One region of the Cupriavidus sp. 01L415 genome, then DNA from elsewhere that is predicted to be linked to it. Evidence: predicted binding sites of a transcription regulator. Region 1 holds the regulator's gene; each other region holds the start of a gene.
The links. Region 1 encodes HrcA, which represses chaperone genes, less so after heat shock. Its sites were predicted from a motif close to TTAGCACTCNNNNNNNNNGAGTGCTAA; they were not measured.
Positions count from the first base shown of each region.

Region 2: the regulator HrcA is predicted to act here: its motif matches at 2,918-2,944, upstream of rpoH (RNA polymerase sigma factor RpoH).
Region 3: the regulator HrcA is predicted to act here: its motif matches at 4,318-4,344, upstream of groES (co-chaperone GroES).

Region 1 covers NZ_JBFTSP010000001.1:928,777-934,997, forward strand. The annotation lists gene grpE (nucleotide exchange factor GrpE) at 1-534, opposite strand, end outside; gene AC1DOX_RS04310 (hypothetical protein) at 827-982, shown strand; gene AC1DOX_RS04315 (RNA-binding S4 domain-containing protein) at 1,085-1,480, opposite strand; gene hemH (ferrochelatase) at 1,537-2,652, opposite strand; gene hrcA (heat-inducible transcriptional repressor HrcA) at 2,754-3,800, opposite strand; gene AC1DOX_RS04330 (NAD kinase) at 3,925-4,842, shown strand; gene recN (DNA repair protein RecN) at 4,870-6,221, shown strand, end outside.
Region 2 covers NZ_JBFTSP010000001.1:96,769-102,989, reverse strand. The annotation lists gene AC1DOX_RS00445 (COX15/CtaA family protein) at 1-164, shown strand, start outside; gene cyoE (heme o synthase) at 173-1,099, shown strand; gene AC1DOX_RS00435 (SCO family protein) at 1,203-1,817, shown strand; gene rpoH (RNA polymerase sigma factor RpoH) at 1,902-2,837, opposite strand; gene AC1DOX_RS00425 (pirin family protein) at 3,199-4,074, shown strand; gene ybiB (DNA-binding protein YbiB) at 4,094-5,104, opposite strand; gene AC1DOX_RS00415 (ABC transporter ATP-binding protein) at 5,223-6,026, opposite strand; gene ntrB (nitrate ABC transporter permease) at 6,042-6,221, opposite strand, start outside.
Region 3 covers NZ_JBFTSP010000006.1:147,635-153,855, forward strand. The annotation lists gene AC1DOX_RS13640 (TadG family pilus assembly protein) at 40-1,068, shown strand; gene AC1DOX_RS13645 (metallophosphoesterase) at 1,321-2,109, shown strand; gene groL (chaperonin GroEL) at 2,254-3,897, opposite strand; gene groES (co-chaperone GroES) at 3,937-4,227, opposite strand; gene AC1DOX_RS13660 (ArsR/SmtB family transcription factor) at 4,472-4,807, shown strand; gene AC1DOX_RS13665 (ArsI/CadI family heavy metal resistance metalloenzyme) at 4,804-5,316, shown strand; gene AC1DOX_RS13670 (arsenate reductase ArsC) at 5,360-5,854, shown strand; gene AC1DOX_RS13675 (aquaporin) at 5,858-6,221, shown strand, end outside.

The sequences.
Region 1 (6,221 bases):
TGCCGGCCGCAGCACGCGATCCGCGATCATGTAGCCGCGTTGCAGCACATTGACCACCGTGTTGGGTTCCTGCTCCGACGGCACCATCGAGATTGCCTGATGGCGGTGCGGGTCAAATTTCTCGCCCACCGGGTTCACTTCGACGATCTTGCCGCGCTCGAAGGCAGCAGCCAGCTGGCGGGCGGTCAGCTCCACACCTTCGCGCAACTTGACGAGGTCCCCGGTGTTGTCGGCCAGCGCAGCCTGCAGGCTGTCCATCACCGGCACCAGGTTGTCGGCAAAGTTCTCGATCGCGAACTTGTGGGCCTTGGACACCTCTTCCGCCGAACGGCGGCGGATGTTCTCGCCCTCTGCCGTGGCGCGCAGGAACAATTCGTAATGCTCCTTGGCCTTGGCTTCCAGGTCTGCCACCTGCTGCGTCAGGCGGGCCACATCGTCCCCGCTGGCAGCTTCCACACCCTGCACCTGGGCGCGGGTCACGTCGTCGGCCGCCTGCGGCGCGTTGGAGGATGGCGTCTGATTCTGTTCTTCCATGTCGATCCGTATCAATCCGTATCAAATACTAAAACTCGGCCCGTCTGACGCAGGCCGTCGGGTGGCTCGGATGCCAAACCGGCAAGTCTAGCCGGACTTGGTGTCGGCTACCCGTTTTTCAAGTGTGAAGGTTCAGAGACGCCGAAATACGCCGTTACAAAGCCTCGATTGATGAAATCGAGTGGTGATTGCTTTGCTGCAACGCAAACACTAAGATTCATGAGAGAAAAATGTCAAAAATAACGGGAGCACAAAGGTGGATCAATTTGGTGCATCTTTTGGAAGGTTCGCCATGCACAAGCTTCCTGTCGTGACGCTCTGCCTGGTCGCCGCGCTATCGGTGATGACGGTATTCATCTGCCTGTCCGGCGCGTTCACCCCGCGCGAAACCGAGTATGGCAGCGGCAAGGCCGTATTCAAGCACTACCTCGTCCATTACGTTCGCTGATTCCGCTCTGAATCATCACGTCCTCTGATCCCGCCCCGCCGAGGCGCCCCCGCCCCGGCGAGTCCTGTTTTTCTCCGCAATTCCGTCATCGCCCCCCCCCGCTCAGCTCCTGAAACCGTCGATCCTGCGCCGGTCGCGCTTGGTTGGCCGGCCTTGCAACTGCGCCGTCGGCTCGGTCTGGTAGCGACGCCGCTCGGCGTCCGTGCTTCGCCGCGCCTGGCTCTCTTCGGTTTCGGCATAGAGCGTCTGGGCGATGGGCGCCGACCCGCGCGACGCGCTGATGCCCTTGACCACCACCTCCCAGCGTTGCTGGTGCGCCTCCAGCACGACCGTATCGCCCGGCTTGACCTCACGTGAATTCTTGCAGGGCTGGCCGTTCACCTCGACCCGGCCGCGCTCCACCGCCTCTGCCGCCAGCGATCGTGTCTTGAAAAACCGCGCGCACCACAGCCACTTGTCGATACGCAGCCGCGCGTCGGGTTCGAAATCCACTTGCATCATCTTGTCCTCAACCCGGTCCTCGATCCGGTTTTCATCCCGGTGCTACCCGGCTTTCAAGCCGCCGCCCCTCGGGTCTGTGCCCGCGTGCGCCGCGCCTCCAGCTCGTGCGGATGTGGCGCGCCGAGCGACCAGCCTTGCAAATGCTGCAGCGCCATCTGCGCCAACCCCGCGATCCAGACCTCGGAATCATTCAGGCAAGGAATGAAATGGAAATCCTTGCCGCCAGCCACCCGGAATTCCGACTGACCTTCCATGGCGATCTCTTCGAGCGTTTCGATGCAGTCCGCCGGGAAGCCCGGGCAGAACACGTCCACGCGCTGGGTGCCGACTTTGCCGAGCTCCACCAGCGTAGGCGCGGTGTAGGGCTGGAGCCATTCGGCCTTGCCGAAACGCGACTGAAAGGTCACCTGATATTGCCCCGGCTGCAGTCCCAGCGCATCGCCCAGCAACCGCCCGGTTTTCAGGCACTCGCAATGGTAGGGATCGCCCAGATCCAGCAGGCGGCGCGGCAGGCCGTGGAAAGACAGGATCAGTTTGTCGCCCCTGGCGAAATCGGGCATCCCGTGCTGGGCCCAGTATGCCCCCACCTGCTGGTGGAGCGCGCCGATGTAGGCCGGATGGTCATGAAAATGCTTAATCAGCCGCATTTCCGGCTGGTTGCGCCATTCGGCCAGCACGCGAAAAACCTCGTCGAAGGCCGTGGCCGTAGTGGTGCCGGAAAACTGCGGATACAGCGGCAACAGCAGGATCTGCTCGGTGCCCTGGCGACGCAGCGCCTCCATGACCGACGCAATCGACGGATTGCCATAGCGCATGGCGCAGGCCACCGTCACATCGTGCCCCAGCTGATGCATCAGTTGCTGGAGCGCATGGGCCTGGCGCTCCGTATAAACCAGCAGGGGCGAGCCCGTCATGTGTGCCTCGCGTAACCAGATCGACTCGTATTTCAATGCCGACGCGCGCGACCGGAATGGCAGGATCAGTCCGTGCAGGATCGGCAGCCAGAGCAGGCGCGGAATCTCCACCACACGGGGGTCGGACAGGAAGGCTTTCAGATAGCGCCCCACCGCCTTGGGCGTGGGGGCGTCAGGCGTGCCCAGATTGATCAGCAGGATCGCGGTGCGCGGCGGCTGGCCGTGCTGGTAGGCCGGTTCAGGCGAAAACGTCATGGGTTTTCCGTTGAGACTGCCGGGAGCGCTTCGGGGAAGCAAGGTCGACCCCGCCATGCATCACGCATCGGGGATGAACAGGAGACACGCGCCGCGCGCCACTAGTTCTGGCTGAGCGCGCTGGACAGCAGTCGCGCCGTGATGTCGACGATAGGGATGACGCGCTCGTACGCCATGCGGGTCGGGCCGATCACGCCAAGCGTGCCGACGATCTGGCCATCCACGCCATACGGCGCTGTGATGACAGCCATGTCTTCCAGCGGCACGAGCTGGCTTTCCCCGCCGATGAAGATCTGCACCCCTTGCGCGTGGCTGGACACATCCAGCAACTGCAACAGATTGGTCTTGTGCTCGAAGACATCGAAGAGCCGGCGCAGCTTGTCCATGCTCGACGACAGGTCCTCCACTTCCAGCAGCTTGCGCTCGCCGGAGATGAACACCTGGTCCTCTTCCTCGGCCATGGCGCTGCTGCCCGCATCCACTGCCGCCTGCATCAGCGTCGACATGTCGCGCCGCAGGTCTTGCAGTTCCACCCGCAGGTGGGAGCGCACGGCATCGAAACTCATGCCGGCGTAGTGGGAATTGAAGAAATTGGCGGCCTCAATCAGCTGGGCCGGCGTGTAGGGCAATTCGGTCTGGATGATGCGGTTCTGCACATCGCCTTCCGGGCTGACGATAATCAGCAGGATGCGCCTGTCCGACAGCCGCATGAATTCCACCTGCCGGAACGACTGCGTGCGTCGCGGAGTCATCACCACGCCGGCAAAGTGCGACAGGTGGGACAGCGTATGGGCGGCGGCGGTGATCATCCGCTGGTGGCCGAGCTGCTGCCCGCCCAGCTGACCCTGGATCTGGCCCGTCAGTTCGGCCAGCTCGGCCGCCAGCTCGGGCGCGCGCTCCAGCGGTTGCGCCGTCAGCATCGTATCCACGAACAGACGGTAGCCGCGCGGCGTGGGGATGCGTCCGGCCGACGTATGCGGGCTGGCGATGAAACCCATTTCCTCGAGGTCGGACATCACATTGCGGATGGTCGCCGGCGAGAGATCCAGACCCGAATACTTGGAAAGGGTCCGCGAGCCCACGGGCTGGCCTTCGGCGATGTATCGCTCGATCAGGGTCTTGAGAAGCGTTTTCGAACGTTCGTCCATGATGTCCCGATTTTAATCAAGTTTACCCGGTTCGGGCGGCATGACATGCTCGCTCGTGAACACCTTTGCAGCCGCGGCGGGCCGGCTACTGACAACGGTCACACCGGTATGGTCTAATCCCGGCATGTCTGCCCCCCCAAAGACCGGCGCCCCGCGCGCCCCGTTCAAGACCGTTGCCCTGGTGGGCAGGTATTCGACCGCCGGCATCGAGGGTCCTCTCGAGAAACTGGCGGCCTGCATTTCCCGCAACGGCCAGGATGTGGTGTTCGAGCGCGAAACCGCGATGGCCACGGGCCTGACCGGCTACCCCGTGCTGACTGCCGAGGAAATCGGGCGCGAGGCCGACGTGGCCGTGGTGCTCGGCGGCGACGGCACGCTGCTCGGGCTCGCCCGTCAGCTGGCCGGGCATGACGTGCCGCTGATCGGTGTCAACCATGGCCGACTGGGCTTCATGACCGACATCCCGCTGGAGGACGTGGCCACTGCCCTGCCCGAGATGCTGGCCGGCCGCTATGAGGCCGAGACCCGCACGCTGCTGGAATCGCGCGTGATACGCGACGATGGCGTGATCTTCTCCGCGCTGGCCCTCAACGATGTGGTGGTCAATCGCTCGGGTATCTCCGGCATGGTCGAACTGGCCGTCTCCGTGGACGGCTTTTTCATGTACAACCAGCGTTCGGACGGCCTGATCGTGTCCACGCCCACCGGCTCCACCGCCTATGCGCTGGCCGCGGGCGGCCCGATCCTGCATCCCACGCTCTCCGGCCTGGTGCTGGTGCCGATCGCCGCGCACGCGCTGTCCAACCGGCCGATCGTGCTGCCGCTCGATGCCGAGGTCACGATCCAGGTGGCCACCGCCCGCGACGCAAGCGTCAACTTCGACATGCAATCCCTGACGTCGCTGCTGCCGGGCGACCGCATTGTCGTGCGCCGTTCCGACAAGACCGTCAACCTGCTGCATCCCGTGGGCTACAACTACTACGCCACACTGCGCAAGAAGCTGCACTGGCACGAGTATCCCACCGAAGACAACCGGCTCTGAGCCGCCCCCGCCCTCCTATCGCCCACGATGCTGCGCAGCCTGTCCATCCGCGATTTCGTCATTGTCGACACGCTCGACCTTGACTTCTCCTCCGGCTTTACCGTCTTCACCGGCGAAACCGGCGCCGGCAAGTCCATCCTGATCGATGCGCTGGCGCTGGTGCTGGGCGAGCGTGCCGATGCGGGCGTGGTCCGCGAGGGCGCGTCGCGCGCGAGCATCGGCGCCACGTTCTCCACGCACGCGGCGCTCGATGACTGGCTGGCCGAACGCGAACTCGCGGGGGACGACGGTACCGTGCTGCTGCGCCGGACCGTGGATGCCAGCGGCCGCAGCAAGGCCTTCATCAACGGCGCCGCGGCCACCCTGGCGCAACTGCGCGAAGTCGGCGACCAGCTGGTCGACATCCACGGTCAGCACGCCCACCAGCTGCTGCTGCGCCCCGATGCCCAGCGCCATCTGCTGGATGCCCACGCGGGCCTGACCGAGCAGGCCGACGCCGTGGCCGAGGCCTGGCGTGCTTGGCGTGCCTGCGTGCGCCAGCGCGAGGCCGTCGAACACCAGTCGCGGGAAATGCAACTGGAACGCGAGCGCCTGGAATGGCAGGTCGGCGAACTCGACAAGCTGGCGCCGCAACCGGGCGAGTGGGAAGAGACTCAGTCCGAATACAACCGCCTGTCGCATGCGGCAGGCCTGATCGATGGCAGCCGCGCGGCGCTCGACGCGCTGTCCGAAGCCGACGGTGCCGTGATCTCCGTGCTCAATGGCGTGGTGCACCGACTGCAGTCGCTGGCCGACGTGGACCCCGCCCTGCGCGACGTGCTGGCCGCGCTGGAACCAGCGCTGGTCCAGGCGGAAGAAGCCGCGCATTCGCTGAACCGTTACGTCGACCGTCTGGAGCTCGACCCCGAACGGTTGCAGACGGTGGAAGCCCGCATGCAGGCGCTGCACACCGCCGCGCGCAAATTTCGCCTGCCGCCCGAGCAGTTGCCCGACGAACTGCTGGCGCGCCGCCAGCAGTTGGACGACCTGCAGGCCGCGCAGGACATCAACAAGGTGCTGGCGCGCGAAGCCGCCGCCCGCGCCGCGTACCTGACCCTGGCCAAGCATTTGTCCGGCGCGCGCAAGGCCGCCGCCGAGGCATTGTCGGCCGCCGTCACCGAAGCGATGCAGGGCCTGTCGATGGCAGGCGGCCTGTTCGCCGTCGCGCTCAACGCGCTGGAGGATGGCCAGAGCCACGGCCTGGAGCAGGTGGAATTCCTCGTGGCCGGTCACGCCGGCGTCAGCCCGCGCCCGCTGGCCAAGGTGGCATCCGGTGGCGAACTGGCACGGATCAGCCTGGCCATCTCCGTGATCACCAGTGAAGCCGCGCCCACGCCCAC
Region 2 (6,221 bases), 830 kb from region 1:
TGTCGAATATCGTGTTCGACTGGCCGCTGGTGGCGGCGGTCGCACATAACGGCGGAGCAGCCCTGCTGCTGATGCTGTTGCTCCGTCTCAACTACAATATCGGCCTCGCGACCCGTTTCGCCGGCGCCGCCGCCCAATCGTCCATTGCCGCGCGCGCCACATGAAGGACAAGATGCCCCCCGTGGTTACTGCTACCCACCCCCACTCTTCCGTGGGCCGATTACGTCATCTGGCCCGCCAATACGCCGCCCTGACCAAGCCGCGCGTGACCCAGCTTGCGGTCTTCTGCGCTGTCATCGGCATGTTCCTGGCCACGCCCGGCATGGTGCCTTGGTCCGTGCTGATCGGTGGTGCCGCCGGCATCTGGCTGCTTGCCGGCGCGGCGTTCGCCATCAATTGCCTGGTCGAACAGAAGATTGACGCGCTGATGCGCCGTACCGCGTGGCGGCCGTCCGCCACGGGCGAGATCACCACCACGCAGACGCTGATCTTCTCGGCCATCCTGGGTGGCGCGGGCATGTGGCTGCTGCACGTGTTTGCCAATGACCTGACGATGTGGCTAACCTTCGCCACGTTCCTGGGCTATGCGGTGGTGTACACGATCCTGCTGAAGCCGGCCACGCCGCAGAACATCGTCATCGGCGGCCTGTCGGGCGCCATGCCGCCCGCGCTGGGTTGGGCCGCCGTCGCCGGTACGGTGCCGGCCGAGGCCTGGTTCCTGGTGCTGATCATCTTCACGTGGACGCCGCCGCACTTCTGGGCGCTGGCGCTGTATCGCCGTGCGGACTACGCCAAATCCGGCCTGCCGATGCTGCCGATCACCCACGGGGAGCGCTACACGCTGCTTCATATCCTGCTGTACACGCTCGTCATGATCGCCGCCACGCTGTTGCCGTTCGTGTACGGCATGAGCGGCTACATCTACCTGGTGGCCGCGCTGGGGCTGGGGCTGGTGTTCCTCGGCTACGCCTGGAAGCTGTTCCGCAACTATTCGGACGGGTTGGCGCAACGCACCTTCCGCTACTCGATCCTGTACCTGTCGCTGCTGTTTGCCGCGCTGCTGGTGGATCACTACTTCAAGTTCGTGCCGCAGGTCTGAGCACGGCCCGCGGGGGCCATGTCCTGCGGCATCTTGCCGCGCCCGGAGGCCAGTGCCGGTTCCATCGGCGATACTTCCGGGCAACCTTTCCCGACGACCGCGCATGCCGACCTCTTCCCAAGGCCTCCTGGCCATGATCCGCCGCTTCTGCCTGCTGGCGCTCTGCACGGCCTTGCTGGCTGCCTGCGGGCAACCGAAGCCCTCGTTCCGCAATGTCGATATCTCCGGCGCCACCGAGTTCGGCAAGGACTTCGCCCTGACTGATCCGGCCGGCAAGACCCGCACGCTGGCGGACTTCAAGGGCAAGGCCGTGGTGATGTTCTTTGGCTACACGCATTGCCCGGATGTCTGCCCGACCACCATGGCCGAGCTGAAGGCCGTCATGGAGCAACTCGGGCCGGACGCGGACAAGGTGCAGGTGCTGTTCGTGACCCTGGATCCGGAGCGCGATACCGGCGCGTTGCTGGGCCAGTACGTTCCGGCCTTCGATGCGCGCTTCCTGGGCCTGCGCCCTGCCGACGAGGCGGCGCTGAAGAAGGTGACCAAGGACTTCAAGGTCTACTACGCCAAAGTGCCGGGAACGTCGCCCAATAACTACACGATGGATCATTCGGCGGGCAGCTATGTCTTTGATCCGAACGGCCAGCTGCGCCTGTTCATCCGCCACGGCCAAGGCCCGGAGCCGATCGCTCACGACCTGAAGGAACTGCTCTCGTAGGACGCGTAGGCGCCGCCAGGCGCGCGCCGAAACAAGAAGGGCCGGTCACATGACCGGCCCTTCGTTTTTGCTGCAGCGGTGGAATCAGGCGAAAGCCGCCAGCGCACCCTTCATCTTCTTCATCGCGGCCGCCTCGATCTGGCGGATGCGCTCGGCGGAGACGCCGAATTCGTCGGCCAGCTCATGCAGCGTGGAGCCGCCTGAGCCGTCGTCGTTCACGTCCAGCCAGCGTGCCTCGATGATGCGGCGGCTACGCGCGTCCAGGCGCTCCAGGGCCTCTTCCAGGCCTTCCACCTGCATGCGGTCCTGGCGCTTGGCCTCCAGCACGCGAGTCGGCTCGTTATGGTTGTCCGCCAGATAGGCGATGGGGGCGAATTCCTCCTCGCCGTCATCGATCTGGCCTTCCAGCGCCAGGTCGCCGCCCGACAGGCGGGTTTCCATCTCCATCACTTCCTCGGGCTTCACGTTGAGCTCGCGCGCAACGGCTTCCACCTGTTCGGGCGTGAAGGTGTGAGCACCCTGCTTGTGGCTGCGCAGATTGAAGAACAACTTGCGCTGGGCCTTGGTGGTCGCCACCTTGACCATGCGCCAGTTCTTCAGCACGTACTCGTGGATTTCGGCCTTGATCCAGTGCATCGCGTACGACACGAGACGCACACCCTGATCCGGGTCGAAGCGCTTCACGGCCTTCATCAGGCCAATGTTGCCTTCCTGGATCAGGTCCGCGTGCGGCAGGCCGTAGCCCAGGTACTGACGCGCGATGGACACCACCAGGCGGAGGTGGGACATCACCAGGCGACGGGCGGCATCGACGGAATCCGTGTCGCGCAGGTCACGTGCCAGACGCTGCTCTTCCTCGTGGGTGAGCAGCGGAATACGGTGGACAGCCTGGATGTAGCTGTCCAGATTCCCCAGCGTGCCGGGAAACGTCAGCGCGAAGCTGGCCGCGGCGGTACTCTGGGGCGCCGTCGGCAGACGGCGGGAAACTTGATTCTGATCGGCAGACAGGACTGCGTTCACTCAATTGCTCCTTTCGCATCCGGCGGTGGGTTGCCGGTGTGTCCCGTCAAAAACGAAGGGACACCGCATTGCAACGCATATTAGCACTCAGGCCGGGTGAGTGCTAAGTTGGAGAAGTTATAGGGGTGATAGTTCCCGACGATCAAAAGGCATTTTCGAATAGCGCAGAAACTATCGCCCGAATCGGCATGCCGCGTCCGATAAGGACTTGCGGGCAGGCCGTCTGGGGTACGAGGATTAGAGGGGAGCGGAGCCCGTCAGTTTCGCTTCGATTCCGGGATTCTGTATTGCGCGATTCGCTACACTCGAGTTGTTTTCTGATCTCACCCACAACGTTTATCTCATCCACGGAGTACCCGTCATGTCTGCCATCGAACACTTGCTAAAGCCCCATGTGCGGGACATCGGCGAATTCACGGTGCGGCGCTTGCTGCCCGCCGCCACCACCCAGACCGTTGGACCATTCATCTTCTTCGATCACATGGGGCCGGTGGCGATGCCTCCCGGCAATGGCATGGATGTGCGCCCGCATCCTCATATCGGCCTGGCGACCGTCACCTACCTGTTCGAGGGGGAAATCATGCACCGGGACAGCCTGGGCAGCGAACAGGTGATCCGGCCCGGCGACGTGAACTGGATGACGGCCGGCCGCGGCATCACGCATTCGGAGCGTTCGCCCGACGGCGCCCGCGAAGCCGGCCCGCGGCTGCATGGCATTCAGACCTGGGTGGCACTGCCCAAGGGGCACGAGAACGATCAGCCCTCGTTCCATCATCACCCGGGGGCGACCCTCCCCAAGCTGGAGCTGCCTGGCGTCCGGATGACGGTGATCGCCGGTGACGCATTCGGCGCCGAGTCCCCGGTCAGGGTGTACAGCCGGACGCTTTATGTGGCGATCGAGATGGATGCCGGGGCCAGCCTGGCAATTCCGCCCGAGCACGTCCAGCGGGGTGTCTATCCGGTCGAAGGCAACCTGACGCTCGATGGCGAGACCCTGCCGGCCGAGCACCTCGTCGTGCTGGTGCCGGGCGAGAGCGTGACGATCACGGCGACGATCCCCTCGCGCGTGATGCTGCTGGGTGGCGATCCGACTGACGGCCGACGCTTTATCTACTGGAATTTCGTGGCAAGCAGCAAGGAAGCCATCGAAGAGGCTGCCCAGCGCTGGCAGGACGACCAGTTTCCGCATGTGCCGGGCGAAACCGAGCGCATTCCGCTGCCGCCGCGCCGGTCATAAGCGGACGCAAGCCGAGCGCTCAGACCGGGCTGGCCCACGCCACCCGGGTCGCCTGCTTCAGGCAGTCCTTGATCGTTTCCACCTGGGTGACGATCGGCGCCGGCACTGGCACGGCGCCATCCATCACCTTGCGGATCCAGGCGGCGGTCTGGGCGGGGTCGTTGCCCGACGGCAGTTCCGGGACTTCGCCGATCGATCCGCCGACCGGATCGACCATCGTGCGCTGATGGCCGTCGTGCAGCCAGTCGATGCGGCTGCTGCGGCGCGCATCGGCCACGACTTCGCCCTCGGTGCCGCGCGCCAGCAGTACGTTGGCCGGCTCGTGCGAGAAGTAGTCGGTCAGCGTCTCGCGATATTCGGGATGGGTATAGCTGTAGAGGCGCAGCGCTTCGGCAGGCGTGTGGGCCCCGATGGGCTGCAGCATCTTGACGATCGTGTGCGACGAATTGCGCAGGCCGATGATCGATCGCTTCTCCAGCAGTCGCGCCAGTGCCGGTGACAGCACCTCGATCGGCAGCACGGCCAGCGGATTTGCCGCTGCACGCAACTGGTCCTGCGCCGCCTGGGTGGTCGCGCACAGCGGCACGCCCAGCGCCTCGAACAACGTCATGCTGGTCACGCGGCCATGAAACTGGCGCGTGCCATGCACCAGCGTCGGCACGCCATCGCGCGCCAGCAGCAATGCCAGCAGTGGTACCAGGTTGGGCTGCTTGCGCGCGCCGTTGTAGCTGGGAATCACCACCACGGGTTTGTCCGGCGGCGGCGCCAGCGGCGTGCAGTGGCCGTGAGCCGCCTCCAGCATGCCGGCCAGCTCATGGGGCGCCTCGCCCTTGATCCGGTACGCCATCAGCACGGCGCCCAGTTCGATGTCGGACACACGACCGGCCAGCATGGCATCGAACAGCGCCTGCGCATCCTCGCGCGGCAGCGCGCGGGCGCCATTCACGCCGCGTCCGATTTCCTTGATGAACTTCGCGGCGGGAAAGCTGTTGCCACCGGGGGTGGCGGGGGTGTCTGTGGAGGACGTCATGGCGCGGCGCTTGGATCGTGGGGTTTGGGGTTCATGATAGCGGAGCGGGGCGGCTTCGCCCACGCCTGCCTGATCCCATCGCCGCCGCGTCGGGTTGATATGGGGTGTGCGGTCCCGCCTATGCGGCCTCCTGCAGCGCCGGATTGCGCTGCTTCCGGTACAGGAAGTCCAGCACGGCCGTGCGGCAAGCGTGGTAGGTCTTGTCGTCGGCCAGCGCCACGCGGTCGCGCGGGCGCGGAATATCGACCTTCAGGATCTCGCCGATCGTCGCCGCGGGGCCGTTGGTCATCATGACGATACGATCGGCCAGCAGCACGGCCTCGTCCACGTCGTGCGTGACCATGACCACCGTGCTCCTGGTGCGGGCGACGATCTTGATCAGCTCGTCCTGAAGGTGGGCGCGCGTCAGCGCATCCAGCGCGCCGAACGGTTCGTCCATCAGCAGGACCTTGGGCTGCATCGCCAGCGCACGGGCAATGCCCACCCGCTGCTTCATCCCGCCCGAGATCTCGTGCGGATATTTGGCCTCCGCATGCGTCAGGCCAACCAGCGCGAGCGTGTCGTGGGTGCGCGCCTTCAACTGCGCCTTGCTTTCGGTGGCGCCGAACACGCGCTCCACGCCGAGGTGCACGTTCTCGAAGCAAGTCATCCACGGCAGCAGCGAATGGTTCTGGAATACGACCGCACGCTCCGGCCCCGGGCCGGCGATCTCGCGGCCCGCGCAGATCAGCGCGCCGGAGGTCGGGCTGGTCAGTCCGGCAATCAGGTTCAGCAGCGTGGACTTGCCGCAGCCGGAGTGCCCGATCAGCGTGATGAATTCCCCCTCGGCGATGGAGAGATGGATATCGCGCAGGGCCACGAACGGCCCCTTGCGCGTCTTGAACGTCTGCCCGACGTTCTCGATGCTGACAAACTTTTCCATGACGTCCGTCCCCGATCAGGTGTTGCCGTAGCTGAAGCGGCGGGCCAGCGCCAGCAGCAGGTGCTCCAGCACCAGGCCGACCACGCCGATGATGAAGATCGCGATCACGATGTGCTCGACCTTCAGGTTGTTCCATTCATCCCAGAGCCAGAAGCCGATGCCGGTGCCACCCGTCAGCATCTCCGCGGCGACGAT
Region 3 (6,221 bases), on a different contig from region 1:
GCCTTTGCTTCCCATCCGCCCATCCAGAAGAGGGACGCCATGCCAACACACAAGATCCTGCCGGGCAGCCGCTACCAGCGTGGCGCGGTCGGCATCATGATGCCGTTCATGCTGATCTCGGTGCTGTCCGTCGGCGCGCTGGCCATGGACGTCGCGCACCTGGTCATCGTGCGCAACGAACTCCAGAACGCCGCCGACGCCGCCGCCCTGGCCGGCGCCGCCGGCCTGTACCCGGCCAACCCTAATCCGGCCTGGACCAACGGCGTCACCAAGGGCACCAATGCCATCGCCCTGAACAAGGCTGCCGGCACGACGCTGGCCACCGGCACAGTGCAGGCCGGCTACTGGAACCTGACCGGCACGCCGGCCGGCTTGCAACCGCAAGACATTACGCCTGGCACCAATGACGTGCCCGCGGTGCAGGTAACCATCAGCCGCAGCGCCGGCAACAACGGCGGCCCCGTCGCCACGCTGCTGGCACAGGTCTTCGACGGCGGGGCCAAGGGCACGACGGCCACGGCGGTGGCCGTGCTTGCCGCGCCAGGCATCATCGGCAACGGCGGCCTCTTTCCCGTGGCGTTGAGCCAGTGCCTGTACAACTACTACTGGAACAGCGCGACCAACCAGCCGAAGATCGACCCGGCCACCAACAAGCCCTACCTGTTCCGCATCGGCTCGGCGTACCACTATGGGCTGTGCGAGTCGGGCCAGTGGACTACCTTCACGTCCACCGACAACAGTGCCACCGCCACCCGCGACCTGATCCTCAACGGAAATCCCGCGCCCGTGGCGATCGGCGACCAGATCTGGATACAGGACGGCACCAAGACGTCGAACTACAACTTCATCACCGTCAACAAGGACTACGTGATGCCGGTGACCAATTCGCTGAACGCCGGGTCGCAGGGCCCGATCACCGCCTTCGCCGCGTTCCACGTCACCGCCGCAGTGGGCGGCAGCGGCAAATACATCGAAGGGTATTTCATCCCCAACTACAAGGTCACCAACAGTGGCGGCGGCGTGGGACCGTACTACGGGGCTTACGTCCCGCCGCGCCTGGCCAAATAACGCGGACAGGAGCCAATGGCACGATGGCGCCGCCCCTTTTGGGGGGGAGCTGACCGCCCCAGGCGTGATCGGCCCCTCACGGTGCCCCCCATGAAGCACCGCCGAGGCCCCCTTGGCTCCTCTTTTGCAGCCCGGTCTTGACCGGGCTGTCTTTTTTTTGAAGAATCGGTCGCTAGCCACCCCGGCACAGGCGACGCCCCGCCCCACGGCATCTGGCGCGCCCGCCGCCACGACGCCCCGTCAGGAGCCCCCATGAAGCTGCGCGTCCTCAGCGATATCCACCTGGAACACGACACGCCCGAGACGGTGCCGGACTGCGCCGCCGATCTCGTCATCCTGGCCGGCGACATCGCCAATGGCCGCGATGGCATCGACTGGGCCGCGCGCACCTTCGACGCGCCCGTGGTCTACGTGCCCGGCAATCACGAGTACTACGAAAGCAACTTCGAAGCGGTGGATCAGCAAATGGCCGAGGCCGCCGCCGAATGCCCCAATGTCGCGCTGCTCAACGGGTCCGTGGCCGAGTTTGCCGATAGCGACGGCCGGCCGGTCCGCGTGATCGGCACCACCTGGTGGACCGACTACTGCCTGTACGGCGCCGATCGTGCAGGCGAAGCCATGCAGGCGTGCGCCGGCGTGATGGTGGATCATCGCCTGATCGAGACGGCCGATGTCGAGGGCCATTGCCGGATCTTCACGCCCGCCGACGCGCTGGGGCGCCACCGCGCCGCCACCGCCTGGCTGGCGGACACGCTCGCGCGACCATTCGACGGCAAGACCGTGGTCGTCACGCACCACGGCCCCGACCTGGGCAGCCTGGACCCGCGCTACGCGCACGACATCGTCTCCGCCGGCTTCCTGTCGCGACGCCCGGATCTGGTGGCGCAGGCCGACCTCTGGATCCACGGGCATACCCACACGGGCTTCGATTACTGGATCGACCATTCACGCGTGGTCTGCAATCCGCGCGGCTATATCTCGCGCCGCACCGGCGTGCCAGAGAATGCGGCGTTCGACTGGATGCGCGTGGTCGAGGTTTGAGGGATAAGTACAACTGGTACGGCAAGGCCGCGCGACAACGCCAAAATCTTTTCGAGGCGACCTCCAAATGAAAAAACCCCCGCGGGTTCGCACCCGCGGGGGTCTTGTCAGACAGGCTGAATGGCTTCAGCAGTCCGGCATCAATTACATCATGCCGTCCATGCCGCCCATGCCGCCCATGCCGCCCGGCATTGCCGGAGCGGATTCTTCCTTCGGCGATTCAGCCACGGCGCAGTCCGTGGTCAGCATCAGCGATGCGACCGAAGCGGCGTTCTGCAGCGCGGTGCGGGTCACCTTGGTCGGGTCCAGCACGCCCATTTCCACCAGGTCGCCGTACTCGCCGGAGGCAGCGTTGTAACCGTAGTTACCCTTGCCTTCGATGACCTTGGCCACCACGACGGAAGCTTCTTCACCAGCGTTCAGCACGATCTGGCGCAGCGGCTCTTCCATGGCGCGCAGCACGATCTTGATACCGGCGTTCTGGTCGGCGTTGTCGCCGTTCAGGCCAGCGATCGCAGCGCGGGCACGCAGCAGGGCCACACCGCCGCCGGGGACGATACCTTCTTCCACGGCTGCGCGGGTCGCGTGCAGTGCATCTTCCACGCGGGCCTTCTTTTCCTTCATTTCGACTTCGGTGGCAGCGCCAACCTTGATCACGGCAACACCGCCGGCCAGCTTGGCCACGCGCTCTTGCAGCTTTTCACGGTCGTAGTCCGAGGTCGCTTCTTCGATCTGCGCGCGGATTTGCTTCACGCGGGCTTCGATGTTGGCAGCGTCGCCGAAGCCATCGATGATGATGGTGTTTTCCTTGCCGATCTCGATGCGCTTGGCCTGGCCCAGATCGTTCAGGGTCGCCTTTTCCAGCGTCAGGCCGACTTCTTCAGCGATCACGGTACCGCCGGTCAGGATGGCGATGTCTTCCAGCATGGCCTTGCGGCGGTCGCCGAAGCCCGGAGCCTTCACGGCGGCGGTCTTCAGGATGCCACGGATGTTGTTCACCACCAGGGTCGCCAGGGCTTCGCCTTCGACGTCTTCAGCGATGATCAGCAGCGGGCGGCTCGACTTGGCCACTTGCTCCAGCACCGGCAGCAGGTCACGGATGTTCGACACCTTCTTGTCGAACAGCAGCACGTACGGGCTGTCCAGGGCAACAACCTGCTTTTCCGGGTTGTTGATGAAGTACGGCGACAGGTAGCCGCGGTCGAACTGCATGCCTTCCACGACTTCCAGCTCGTCGGCCAGCGACTTGCCGTCTTCCACGGTGATCACGCCTTCCTTGCCGACCTTGTCCATGGCTTCGGCGATGCGCTCGCCGATGGAGTTGTCGCTGTTGGCCGAGATCGCGCCAACCTGGGCGATTTCCTTGCTGGTGGTGGTCGGCTTGGACAGCTTCTTCAGCTCTTCCACGGCAGCGCCGACAGCCTTGTCGATGCCGCGCTTCAGGTCCATCGGGTTCATGCCGGCGGCCACGAACTTCATGCCTTCGCGCACGATCGACTGGGCCAGCACGGTAGCGGTGGTGGTACCGTCACCGGCGTTGTCGCTGGTCTTGGAAGCCACTTCCTTGACCATTTGCGCGCCCATGTTCTGGAGCTTGTCCTTCAGTTCGATTTCCTTGGCCACGGACACACCGTCCTTGGTCACGGTCGGGCCGCCGAAGCTGCGCTCCAGCACCACGTTGCGACCCTTCGGGCCCAGGGTCACCTTCACTGCGTTGGCGAGAATGTTCACGCCTTCAACCATCTTGGCACGGGCGGCGTCGCCAAACACTACGTCTTTTGCTGCCATGTTCTGATTCTCCTGAATTCGGTTCGGTGGACGCGTGGATTACTTGTTGACCACGGCCATGATGTCTTCTTCGCGCATGACCAGCAGTTCCTGGCCATCCACCTTCACGCCCTGGCCGGCGTACTTGCCGAACAGCACGCGATCACCCACCTTGACGTCGAGGGCGATGTTGTTGCCCTTGTCATCCTTCTTGCCGGGGCCGATGGCGAGGACTTCGCCTTGATCGGGCTTCTCGGCAGCATTGTCGGGAATCACGATGCCGGATGCGGTCTTGGTTTCATTGTCCAGACGCTTCACGATCACACGGTCGTGCAGAGGACGCAGGTTCATACGGACTCCTAATACAAAAAGTGAGTTTTGATTCACAAATGGCCGTCAAAGTGGGACGGCCATCGGGTTTTCGGGGCACCGCGAGGGCTGTTAGCACTCACCCCCAGCGAGTGCTAATTATAGGGACGGGGGTTCGCGTTTTCAAGACGACACCTGAATACGGGTTTTCCCGGGGCCCCACGAAAGGAGGTGCCGGGATGCATGGGAGATTGCCTGATTTCCATGATTCGACTATATTCGAAACATGGAAACCGATAACGCACTTGAAGCGCTTGCCGCGCTCGCTCACGCCGTCCGCCTGGCCGTGTTCCGCCTGCTCGTGCAGGCCGGCCCAGAGGGCCTGCCTGCCGGACGCATCGCCGAACTGATGGAGATGCCAGCGTCGTCGCTGTCCTTCCATCTGAAGGAACTGCACCGGGCCAGCCTGCTGGCCAGCCGCCAGGACGGCCGATCCATCATCTACATGGCTCGCTTCGAGACCATGAACGCCTTGATTGGCTATCTCACAGAAAACTGCTGCGGCGGGAATCTGTGCTCGCCGGTCACCGGCTGTGCCGTTACCTCGGAGTCCCAATCATGAAGCGCTTCCACGTTCACGTCAGCGTGGCCGACCTGTCGGCCAGCATCCGTTATTACTCCGCGCTGTTCGCCGCCGAGCCGAGCGTTGTCAAGGACGACTACGCGAAATGGATGCTCGAAGACCCTCGCGTGAACTTCGCCATTTCCGCACGGGGCGCGGCGCCCGGTGTGGATCACCTCGGATTCCAGACCGACGACGCCGCCGAACTGGCGGAGCTGAAGTCGCGTGCCGAGGCTGCCGACATGGCGCGGCTCGACGAAGGCGAGACGACCTGCTGCTATGCCCGCAGCGACAAATACTGGCTCACCGATCCGCAAGGCATCGCTTGGGAACACTTCCACACGCTTGGCAATGTGCCGGTGTATGGAGAGTCCCGCCAGGTCGAGGCCACGTCGGCGGAATCCGCATGCTGTGCCCCGCGAGCCCCAAAGGGAAAGCCCATCGGCGTCGCGGTCACGTCCAAACCCGTCGCCCTCCAGAAAGCCGTGCGGGACATCGGAAAGAGCTGACCGCATCTCGCTCGCCAGACCCCTATTTTTGTTTGCCGCCCCCATGACCACTAACGTCCTGATTCTCTGTACCCACAATTCCGCACGCAGCTTGCTCAGCGAAGGCATGCTGAACCATCTTGCCAAGCAATTTGGCCGCGACGTGCGCGCCTACAGCGCCGGCAGCTCGCCAAGCGGCCGCATCAACCCGTTCGCCGTCGACGTGCTACGCGAAGCCGGGGTCGACGTAAGCGAGTTCCGTAGCAAGAACTGGGACGAATTCGTCGCCGAAGGCGCGCCCAAGATGCGCATTGTCATCACCGTCTGCGATAGCGCCGCCGAAGAGGAATGCCCCTATTGGCCCGGCAGCCCGGTCAAGGTGCACTGGGGCTATCCGGACCCGTCGAATACGGAAGGCAGAGACGAGAAGAAGCGGCTCGCGTTCGAACTGACGCGGCAGGCCATCGCCTACCGGATGCTGCAGTTGCTGCTGCTGCCGATCGATGAGATGACCGACGCGGAGTTGCAAGAGACCCTGCAGCGTCTCGCGCGGAGCTAGTTCATGACGAAAATTGATCTGCCACGCCAGCTCGCCGGGGAACTCATCGGTACGGCGCTGCTGCTTGCGGTGGTCATCGGCTCAGGCATCATGGCCGAGCGGTTGGCGGGCGGGAACGTTGCCGTTGCGCTGTTGGCCAACACGCTGGCCACGGTCGGTGGACTTTACGTGCTCATCGAGGTGTTCGGCCCCGTCAGCGGTGCCCATTTCAATCCGGCGGTCAGCATGGTGATGGCGTTCAGGGGCGAATTGCCGGGATCTGCCTTGGTGCCATACATCTTCGCCCAGTTGACCGGCGCGCTACTGGGTGCCTGGCTGGCACATGCCATGTTCGACGTCAGCATCCTTCAGCTCTCGTCCAAGCTCC